One region of the Shewanella sedimentimangrovi genome, then DNA from elsewhere that is predicted to be linked to it. Evidence: predicted binding sites of a transcription regulator. Region 1 holds the regulator's gene; the other holds the start of a gene.

Region 1 (5,393 bases):
AGTCAAACTGCTCAGTCAGGTAAAAGGAAGCTATGAACCCAAGTAAAACCCTGCTGGCACTGGCACTGTGCCTGTGCACCACCATGGCCACAGCCAAAAACAACGACCTGTTGCAGGAAGTGAAAATTGCCGCCGCCACCCAATTTGCCGACATCAAGAACAAGAGGGTGGTCTATGGTGGGCCGGTACTGCTGACCCAGGGCAGCCTGAAGATTAACGCCCAGGAACTCAGTGCCTATACAGATGAAGCCACGGGACAAAGGGTATTGGTGGCCAAGGGCCAGCCCGCCACCTACAGTCAGACCCTGGATGACGGCCGCGAGGCCAGCGCCAGCGCCAATGAGATTAGCTACAACATGGACAATCGCACCATGACGCTCACGGGCAATGCCAAAATCGAGCAGGAAGGTAGCCAGGTCAGCGCCGACAAAATCGTCTATGACATTGAAAAGCAGCAGCTGAAGGCCGACAGTAGCCAGAAGGGTGACGAGCGGGTAATTACCATCATCAAGCCCGAGAATTACCAGGAACAGCTGGAGCCCAAGCCCGAAGAACAGGATCAGAATAAGGAGCCGGTTCGCCAATGACGGAACTGACCCTTAAGGCCAGCAACCTGGCCAAAAGCTACAAGAACCGCACCGTGGTCAAGGACGTCAGTCTGAGCGTGCGCACCGGCCAGGTGGTCGGCCTGCTGGGTCCCAATGGCGCCGGCAAAACCACCACTTTCTACATGGTGGTGGGGTTGGTGAAAAGTGACAAGGGCAGCATCCATATCAACGAAGACGATCTGACCCTGGACCCCATGCACCTGCGGGCCCGCAAGGGCATAGGCTACCTGCCCCAGGAAGCCAGTATTTTCCGTAAGCTGTCCGTGTATGACAACATCATGGCGGTACTGCAAACCCGCAAGGAGCTGGACCAGGATCAGCGCGAAGAGGAACTGGAGCAGCTGTTGGAAGAGTTCCACATCACCCATATCCGCGACAACATGGGCATGTCCCTGTCCGGTGGTGAACGGCGCCGGGTCGAAATCGCCCGGGCCCTGGCCGCCAATCCGCGCTTTATTCTGCTCGATGAACCTTTCGCCGGCGTCGATCCTATTTCGGTCATCGACATCAAGAAAATAATTGAGCAGCTCAAGAGCCGCGGCCTCGGCGTATTAATCACAGATCACAACGTCAGAGAAACCCTTGATGTCTGTGAAAAAGCCTACATAGTCAGCCATGGCAACCTCATCGCCGAAGGCACCCCTGCCGAGATTCTGGACAATCAGCAGGTGCGGGCGGTGTACTTGGGTGAGCAATTCAGGCTATAGTTAAATTTAGCCTGATCTCTATCTCATTAAGGAAGAGTGCAACTGGCCAGCAGTTCACAAAACTGATAGAAAACAGCTTTCTGATAACAATAACAGTCAAGGATCCGCAGTAGATGAAAGCGTCACTCCAGCTCAAGCTGGGCCAACAACTGACCATGACGCCGCAATTGCAACAGGCCATCAGGCTGTTGCAACTTTCTTCACTTGAACTGCAACAGGAAATTCAACAAGCGCTGGATTCCAACCCATTGTTGGAGCTGGACGATGACCAATTCGACAGCCAGGAGCGCAGCGATTCAGACCACAGGGAGCAGGACGACTTCTCCGAGCCCGTCACCGCCAGCAGTAACGATGACAGCTCCACCCTGGAAACCTCCGACGCCCTGACCCAGCAGTCCATGCCCGATGAATTGCCCATGGATACCACCTGGGACGAAGTGTTCACCGCCGCCCCTGCTTCCGGCAGCGGCTCCATGATGCGCGATGATGATATGCCCTTCCAGGGAGAGACCAGCGACGGTCTTTATGAACACCTGGAATGGCAAAAGAACCTCACCCCTTTCTCAGACACCGACATGGCCATAGCCACCGCCATCATAGACGCCATAGATGAACGCGGTTACCTGACCCAGACCACGGAAGACATACTCGAAGCCATGGGCGACGATGAAGTGGAGCTGGACGAAGTGGAAGCCGTACTTAAGCGCATCCAACACTTCGACCCCATAGGGGTGGCGGCAAGGGACCTCAGTGAATGCCTGCTGATCCAGCTGGCCCACTTTGCCGCCGACACACCACACCTGGAAAACGCCAAACTACTGATCCGCGACCATCTGGATCTGATTGCCGCCCGGGACTTCCGCACCCTAATGCGTAAAACCCGTCTGAAGGAAGATGAGCTGCGTGAAGCCATAGTGCTGATCCAGAGCCTCAATCCCCGTCCGGGCGAACAGGTCACGTCCGGCAAGGACGAGTACGTTATCCCCGACGTCTCTGTGAGTAAGAAAAATGGCCGCTGGGTGGTGGAGCTCAATCCCGATTGCATGCCCAAGCTCAACGTCAATCAGCATTACGCCGCCATGGCCCGCACCAGTCGCAGTCAGGCCGACAGCCAGTTTATCCGCGGCCATCTGCAGGAAGCCAAGTGGTTTATCAAGAGCCTGGAAAGCCGCAACGACACCCTGCTCAAGGTGGCCAATTGCATAGTGCAGTTCCAGCAGGGCTTTTTCGAATACGGTGAAGAAGCCATGAAGCCCATGGTGCTGAACGACATAGCCGAAGCGGTGGAAATGCATGAATCCACCATTTCCAGGGTGACCACCCAAAAGTACATGCATACCCCTCGGGGCATTTTCGAATTGAAATATTTCTTCTCCAGCCATGTCAGTACGGAAGACGGAGGAGAATGCTCGTCTACGGCCATCCGCGCCTTTATCAAGAAGTTGGTGGCTGCAGAAAATCAGAAGAAACCATTGAGCGACAGCAAAATGGCGGAACTTCTGGCGGAACAGGGAATCAACGTTGCTAGACGTACCATTGCAAAGTACCGTGAAGCAATGCTGATCCCGCCGTCAAACCAGCGTAAAAGCTTATAACTCACTGTAAATACTGGAGGAAAGTGTCTATGCAAATCAATCTGACTGGGCACCATATCGAAATTACAGATTCACTGCGTAACTATGTAGAGAGCAAATTTACCAAGCTTGAACGCCACTTCGAACAGATCAATAATGTGCACGTTGTTCTCAATGTTCAAAAAATGCAGCAGATTGCAGAAGCCAAGCTGCACCTCAATGGTGGTGAAGTGTTTGCCACGTCTGAGCATGAAGACATGTACGCCGCCATCGACGCTCTGATTGATAAATTGGATCGTCAGGTCATCAAACACAAAGAGAAACTGACTAAGCACTAAAAGATGGAACTGAGTACCATCCTGAGGCCGGAGTGCACCACCTGTGCCACTCCGGGCAGTAAGAAAAAGGTACTGGAACTGATCAGCGATATCGCCAGCGCCCAGTACCCCACCCTCTCTTCTCAAGAGATCTTCGAAAGCCTATTGGCCCGAGAAAAAATGGGAAGCACAGGCATAGGCAATGGTATTGCCATCCCCCATGGCCGCCTGAACAGCATAGAGACCCCGATCGCCGTGCTGGTCAAATGTGAAGAGGCCATCAGCTTTGACGCCATAGATAAACAACCGGTTGACATACTGTTTGCGCTGCTGGTGCCATCGGACCAATGTCAGCAGCACCTGAGCACACTCGCCGCCATGGCAGAAAAGCTCAACGACAAGCAGATCATCAAGCAACTGCGCAAAAGCCAGGATGACGGTGAACTCTATCAGGTGATCACCGGATGAAACTGGTCATAGTCTCGGGGCGTTCCGGTTCGGGCAAATCCGTTGCCCTGAGGGTCTTGGAAGACCTCGGCTATTACTGTGTCGACAACCTGCCACTGCCGCTGATAGGCCCCTTGTTGGCCCAGCTGAAAAGCAGCAATGAACTGGTGGCCATCAGTGTCGATGTCCGCAACCTGCCGGAACAGCACAAGGTGTTGGAACAACAGTTGGCCGCCCTGCCCGAAGGTACCGAGCTGATCAGCCTGTTCCTCAATGCCAGCGACAAGGTGCTGCTCAAGCGCTACAGCGAAACCCGCAGACTGCACCCCCTGTCCAAAAGCAAGATGTCCCTGGCGGACGCCATCAAGCTCGAGGGCAAGCTGCTTGAACCCCTGTCACAATTGATGGACCACTACATAGACACTTCCAAACTCAATGTCTATGAACTCAGTGATATGGTGCGTGAAATCCTCCTCGGCCGCAGCGAGAAGGAGCTGGTGATCATTTTCGAATCCTTTGGCTTCAAGCATGGCATGCCGGCGGAAGCCGACTTTATGTTCGACGCACGTTTTCTGCCCAATCCCCATTGGGAGACTGCACTCAGGCCCCTGACCGGCCTCGATGAGCCGGTACAACAGTTCCTGGAACGCCAGGTGCTGGTGAATAAATTTATCTGGCAGATAGAGAATCTGCTGGAAACCTGGTTGCCCCATCTGGAGCGCAACAACCGCAGTTACCTCACCATAGCCATAGGCTGCACCGGCGGTCAGCACCGCTCGGTATATGTCGCAGAACAATTGGCCAAACGCTTCAGCAACACCAAACACAAGGTCGAGGCACGCCACAGGGAGCTTAATCTTGCCAAGGCTTGAACGTGATATCACCATAGTCAATAAACTGGGCCTGCACGCCCGTGCCGCCACCAAAATGGCGATACTGGCGTCCGAATTCAAGGCCAGCGTGACCCTGATCCAAGGCGACAAACAGGCACCGGCGTCCAGTGTGTTGGGACTGCTGATGCTGGAGTCCGGCATGGGCAAAACCATGCGCATAGTGGCCGAAGGTGAAGATGCAGAGCAAGCCATGGATGCCCTGTGCAACCTGGTCAAGGCCCGCTTCGACGAAGACTGCTGAGTCAGCTCACTCACTGCGGCATTCGACCGCAACGCTTCCCCCTCCTGCTGTATCAATAAATTTGTTACCATAAGCCCTTCTATTCTTGGGGGAAGATGCCATGGCGGTAGAGCTGCTGGACAATGAACAAACGGAACTCAGGCTCAGCCAGCTCAACCAGGCACTGGGCAGCGGTATGTTTGTCCATGTGCGGCAGATGTTGCTCAATATGGCCGCCTCCGACATCGCCCTGGTACTGGAATCCTCGCCGCCGCGCACCCGCCAGATCCTGTGGCAACTGATAGATCAGGAACAAACCGGCGAAGTGTTGGAAGAATTGGGGGAAGAGCTGAAAGATCAGCTGATCCGCCAAATGAGCCCCGAACGTCTGGCCCGGGCCGCCGCCGGTCTGGATACCGACGATCTGGCCTACATACTGCGCAGCCTGCCGGATAGCCTCTACAAGCAGGTGCTGCAATCCATGGGCAGCCAGGATCGCAGCCGCGCCGAGCAGGCCCTGGCCTATCCGGAAGAGAGCGCCGGCGGCCTGATGAACACCGACACTGTCACCATCAGACCCGATGTGAATCTGGACGTGATCCTGCGCTACCTGAGGCAGCGCGGCAG
Region 2 (5,393 bases), 740 kb from region 1:
TTCCAGCAACATTGCCAATGCCGATACCCCCCATTACAAGGCCCGGGATGTGGACTTCCAGGCTGCGCTGCAATCGGCCAAGAGCCAGCAACGCGGTTTGAGCATGAGTCAAACCAGCGAGCGCCACTTCGATCTGGCAGCCCTGACCCGGCAGCATATCCAGTTCCGGGTGCCCAACCAGCCGGATACGGGTGATGGCAACACTGTCGATATCCAACAGGAGCAGTCGGCCTTTATGCAGAATGCCCTCGAGTACCAGATGTCCCTGGGTTTTCTCGAAGGCAAGTTCAACGGCATGAAGAAGGCGATTAAAGGAGATTAACCATGAGCTTGTTTAATATCTTCAATGTGTCTGGCTCGGGAATGACGGCCCAATCGGTCCGGCTCAATACCACCGCCAGTAACATAGCCAACGCCGACTCTGTTTCCAGCAGCGTTGATCAGACATACAGGGCCAGACATCCGGTATTTGAGGCCGAAATGGCCAAGGCCGCCAGTCAGCAGCAGGCCTCCACCGCCGTATCGGTGCGCGGTATTGTCGAGAGCGACAAGCCGCTGCAAAAGGAATATGCCCCGGATCACCCCCTGGCGGACACCGATGGCTACATATACAAGCCCAATGTGAATGTGATGGAAGAGATGGCAGACATGATCTCCGCCTCCCGCTCCTACCAGATGAATGCCCAGGTGGCTGATGCGGCCAAGTCTATGCTGCAACAGACACTCAGGATGGGAAGATAATATGACGCACAGCGCAGGAGGTCATAAGTGAGCCTCGTTAACTCAGTAGGTCAGACGCCGGCCAGGACCCAGTCCAGCAGTGGACAGGTTCAGAGCAGTTCCGGCAACCCGTTTCTGGACAATATCAGGCTGCAGGGAGAACCGGCAGAGCCCGAAAACAAAAACCAACAGCTGGACCAGGACGATTTTTTTGCCCTGCTCAGTCAGCAGTTGTCGATGCAGGATCCGTTCAAACCTGTGGACAACGATCAGATGATCGCCCAGATGGCGTCCTTCTCGACCGTGGATGGGATCTCCAAGCTCAACGACGAGATACTTAACCTCAACGGCGTCATGTCTTCCAGTCAGGCGCTGCAGGCGTCGGGCCTGGTGGGGCAGAAGGTATTGATCCCGTCTTCGACCGGTTACCTGTCGGCTGCGGATCCGGAAATTCGCGGCGTGGTCAGCACCCCCGAGGTGATTAAGGACATCACGATTCGTATCGAGGATGACAAAGGTCAGTTGGTGAAGTCTTACACCATTGACGGCAGTGCCGGCGGCAACGTCGAAGTGGCCTGGGATGGCTTGGATAAGGATGGCAAACCGGCCCCGGATGGTGCTTATACCATCAAGGCCAGCGGCAAGGTGGATGGCAAGGCCCAGGAATTGCCTGTATCTACCTATGCCCACGTATCAAGTGTGTCTCTGGGAACTGCGGCCACCGGCGCAATTTTGAACCTGCGCGGTATCGGCGGCATTAAATTGGCGGACGTCCTGGCGGTTTCTGAAACCTGACCGGACTTGGATTCGGGTCAAGGCCCGGGATGAACAGCTTAATAGAGGTGAATTATGTCTTTTAATATTGCACTCAGTGGTATCGCGGCGGCGCAAAAAGATCTCAATACCACGGCCAACAACATTGCCAACGTCAACACCACGGGCTTCAAGGAGTCCCGTGCCGAGTTTGCCGATGTGTATGCCAACTCCATTTTCTCCAACAGCAAGACCACAGTGGGCGGCGGTGTGACCACCACCCAGGTGGCCCAGCAATTCCATCAGGGCAGTTTGCTGTTTACCAGTAACGCGTTGGACATGGCCATCAGTGGAGGTGGTTTCTTCGTGACCGCCTCTACAGCCGGCTCCCAGGATTATTCCTTCACCCGCGCCGGTGCCTTCAAGGTTGACGCCAATAACTTTATGGTGGATTCCGCCGGTAACTTCCTGCAGACCTTCCCGGTAGACAAGGACGGTAACTCCACTTCTGTGAGTTTGACCACCACCAGGCCGGTGCAGATCCCCGATACCGCAGGCAGTCCTGTGATGACGGAAAACGTCGGTATCCAGATGAACCTCAATGCCGGCGAGAAAGCTAAGGACCCTGCGGCCTTTAATCCGGATGATTCGGATAGTTACAATAACTCCACTTCGGTCACCATATATGACTCCCTCGGTGAGCCCCATATTCTGACCACCTATTTTGTGCGCCCTGAGAACGGTGCCTATACCGGGGTGAACAACTGGGTAACTTTTTATGCCCTCGATGGCCAGCAGGTGGATCTGGGCGGTGCCGCCGGTACCTATAACACCGACTCAGATGGTGACGGTGCGCCCGATGACCTCAATGGTGATGGTGTCCTTGATACCACCCTGGCCCAGACCGCAGGTGGCTGGCGCGGTGCGGTGATAAGCTTCGATTCCGCCGGCGCCTACACCGGCAGTAATCCGGCGGTGATCACTACCGAGGCCCTGGGGGTGTCGGGAGCAAGTGTGCTCGGCCCCGGTGCCGATGGTGCCCAAACTTTGACCATCACTTATGGTAATCCGACCCAATATGCCTCGGCGTTTGAGGTGACCGAACTGACCCAGGACGGTACCACGGTAGGACGTCTGACCAACGTGGAAGTGGGCGCCGATGGTTTGGTTAACGCCAGTTACTCCAACGGTTCGACCGTGCCTTTGGCTCGGGTGGCACTGGTGCGCTTTGCCAACGAGCAGGGTCTGACCCAGGTGGGCAACACCTCCTGGAAAGAGAGTCTGGCCTCGGGCCCGGCCCTGGCCGGTGAAGCCAACAGCGGCACCTTCGGCAGCATTCGTTCCTCGGCCCTGGAGCAATCCAACGTGGACCTGACCACAGAGCTGGTGGACCTGATTTCGGCCCAGCGTAACTTCCAGGCCAACTCCCGTACCCTGGAAGTGAACAATACCCTGCAGCAGACAGTACTGCAGATCCGTTAATCCCCAAGCTAAGCGTTGCCGCCCCGGCGGCAGCGCTTTTCCGCCCAGGTGGCATACCTGGAATATTCCCCAATCTTTTCCTTCGCTTAATATTAAACACCATTGCTCAATTTTTTGGCATAACTTTTGCTTTTCTTTAGCTATGCAAAAAGTTTGACGGAGCAGCCGGTGGATAAACTTCTCTACATAGCCATGAGTGGTGCCAAGCAGAACATGAATGCGCTGGCATTGCGGGCCAACAATTTGGCCAACGCCAATACCGACGGCTTCAAGGCCGATCTGGAGCAATCCAGGGCCATGCAGGCCTTTGGTGAAGGTTTGCCGACCCGGGTGTTTTCGATGACCGAAAGTCCCCAGGCCAATTTCAGCGCCGGTCCCCTAAAAACCACGGGACGGGATCTGGACGTGGCGGTCAAGGGGGATGGCTGGATTGCGGTGCAGGCGGAGGATGGCAGTGAGGCCTATACCCGCTCCGGCAGCCTGAGTTTTGACGCCAACGGTCAGCTGCTCAACGCCTCCGGTAACCCCATCATGGGTGACACGGGGCCCATAGTGTTGCCGTTGCCCATCGATAAGGTGGAGATAGCCCAGGATGGCACCATCACTGTCCGTCCCCAGGGGGCAACCGCCGAAGTCATCGAAGAGGTGGGCCGCATCAAGTTGGTCAACCCCGGTAACGGCCAATTAATGCGTGGCGCCGATGGTCTGTTCCGTCTTGTTTCGGGTAACAGTGCCGCAGCGGCTCCCGAGGTGACTCTGGAAAGCCGGGCCGTTGAAGGCAGCAACGTCAACGCAGTACATGAAATGGTGTCTCTGATTGATATTCAACGTCAGTTTGAGATGCAGGTAAAAATGATGAAGACCGCGGAAGAGAACGACAAGGCTTCCGCGGCCCTGATGCGCATTAGCTAACAGGAGATTGGATTATGCATCCCGCGTTATGGATCAGTAAAACTGGCTTAGATGCCCAGCAAACCGATATCGCCGTGATATCCAACAACGTGGCTAACGCCAGTACCGTTGGTTACAAGAAGAGCCGTGCCGTTTTTGAGGACCTGCTCTATCAAACGGTTAACCAGGCCGGTGGCATCAGTGCCTCCAACAACAAGCTGCCCAACGGTTTGAACATAGGTGCCGGTACCAAGGTGGTATCGACCCAGAAAATGTTTACCCAGGGCAATATGTTGACCACGGACAACTCGCTGGACCTGATGATTGAAGGTCCGGGGTTCTTCGAGGTGCAAATGCCCGACGGCACCACGGCCTATACCCGCAACGGTCAGTTCACCCTGGATGATGCCGGACAGATAGTGACCTCGGGTTCAGGTTATGTGCTGCAACCGGCCATCACCATCCCGGATGATGCCATCAGCATTACCGTGTCCCAGGAGGGCGAGGTGTCGGTGAAGACACCGGGCACCGCCGAAAACCAGGTGGTGGGTCAGCTGACCATGTCTGATTTTATCAACCCCTCGGGCCTCGACCCCATGGGCCAGAACCTGTACCTGGAAACCGGCGCCAGCGGTACTCCCATTCAGGGGACTGCATCGCTGGATGGCATGGGCGCCATTCGCCAGGGGGCACTGGAAACCTCCAACGTCAACGTGACCGAGGAACTGGTGAATCTGATCGAAAGCCAGCGGATTTACGAGATGAACTCAAAAGTGATTTCCGCCGTGGATCAAATGCTGTCCTACGTGAACCAGAACCTCTGAGGAGTCTGCATCATGGTTAAGTACCTGATTTTGGTTGCTGTTGTGCTGCTTAGCGGTTGTGCCAGCACGGAACAGAAACCGATCCCGGACGATCCTTTCTATGCGCCCGTGTATCCGGAGCCGCCACTGACCCAGCTGGAGCCGACCGGTTCCATTTACCAGGATGCCCAGGCTGCCAGCCTGTATTCAGACATTCGTGCCCACAGGGTGGGCGACATCATCACTGTGGTGTTGACCGAATCGACCCAAGCCAAGAAAAGCGCCAACAACGAGATTAAAAAGAGTTCGGACATCTCGGTGAACCCGCTGTACGCCGGCGGCAAAAACGCCACCATCAACGGTATTCCTTTGGATTTTGGTGCCAGTGACAGTGCCGACACCAGCCGTGAAGCGGGTGCCGATCAAAGCAACAGCCTCAAGGGCAATATCTCCGCCAATGTGATGCAGGTGCTCAATAACGGCAACCTGGTGATCCGCGGCGAGAAGTGGATCACCATCAACAACGGTGACGAGTTTATCCGGGTGACCGGCATAGTCAGGGCCCAGGATATTCGCCCGGACAACACCATTGATTCCACTCGCGTGGCCAATGCCCGCATCCAGTACAGTGGCACAGGGGCCTTTGCCGATTCCCAGAAAGTGGGCTGGCTCAGCCGCTTCTTCCTCAGTGACTGGTGGCCCTTCTAAGGAGAATCACGATGAAATTCAAGATGATTATGGCCA

The links. The regulator sigma-54, encoded in region 1, starts transcription at its own class of promoters, with help from an activator protein. The targets are predictions, from matches to a motif close to GTTGGCACGNNNNTNGNNT.
Region 2: a site for sigma-54 is predicted at 3,069-3,087, ahead of flgF (flagellar basal-body rod protein FlgF). Genes of this name have one in related genera too.

Annotation. Positions count from the first base shown of each region.
Region 1 covers NZ_CP071502.1:3,527,524-3,532,916, forward strand. Annotated here, with positions in the region: gene lptC (LPS export ABC transporter periplasmic protein LptC) at 1-46, shown strand, start outside; gene lptA (lipopolysaccharide transport periplasmic protein LptA) at 33-587, shown strand; gene lptB (LPS export ABC transporter ATP-binding protein) at 584-1,315, shown strand; gene JYB85_RS15750 (RNA polymerase factor sigma-54) at 1,429-2,910, shown strand; gene hpf (ribosome hibernation promoting factor) at 2,940-3,227, shown strand; gene ptsN (PTS IIA-like nitrogen regulatory protein PtsN) at 3,231-3,674, shown strand; gene rapZ (RNase adapter RapZ) at 3,671-4,525, shown strand; gene JYB85_RS15770 (HPr family phosphocarrier protein) at 4,512-4,787, shown strand; gene mgtE (magnesium transporter) at 4,888-5,393, shown strand, end outside.
Region 2 covers NZ_CP071502.1:2,792,050-2,797,442, reverse strand. Annotated here, with positions in the region: gene flgB (flagellar basal body rod protein FlgB) at 1-322, shown strand, start outside; gene flgC (flagellar basal body rod protein FlgC) at 325-741, shown strand; gene flgD (flagellar hook assembly protein FlgD) at 769-1,515, shown strand; gene flgE (flagellar hook protein FlgE) at 1,570-2,955, shown strand; gene flgF (flagellar basal-body rod protein FlgF) at 3,124-3,867, shown strand; gene flgG (flagellar basal-body rod protein FlgG) at 3,882-4,670, shown strand; gene flgH (flagellar basal body L-ring protein FlgH) at 4,683-5,357, shown strand; gene JYB85_RS12170 (flagellar basal body P-ring protein FlgI) at 5,369-5,393, shown strand, end outside.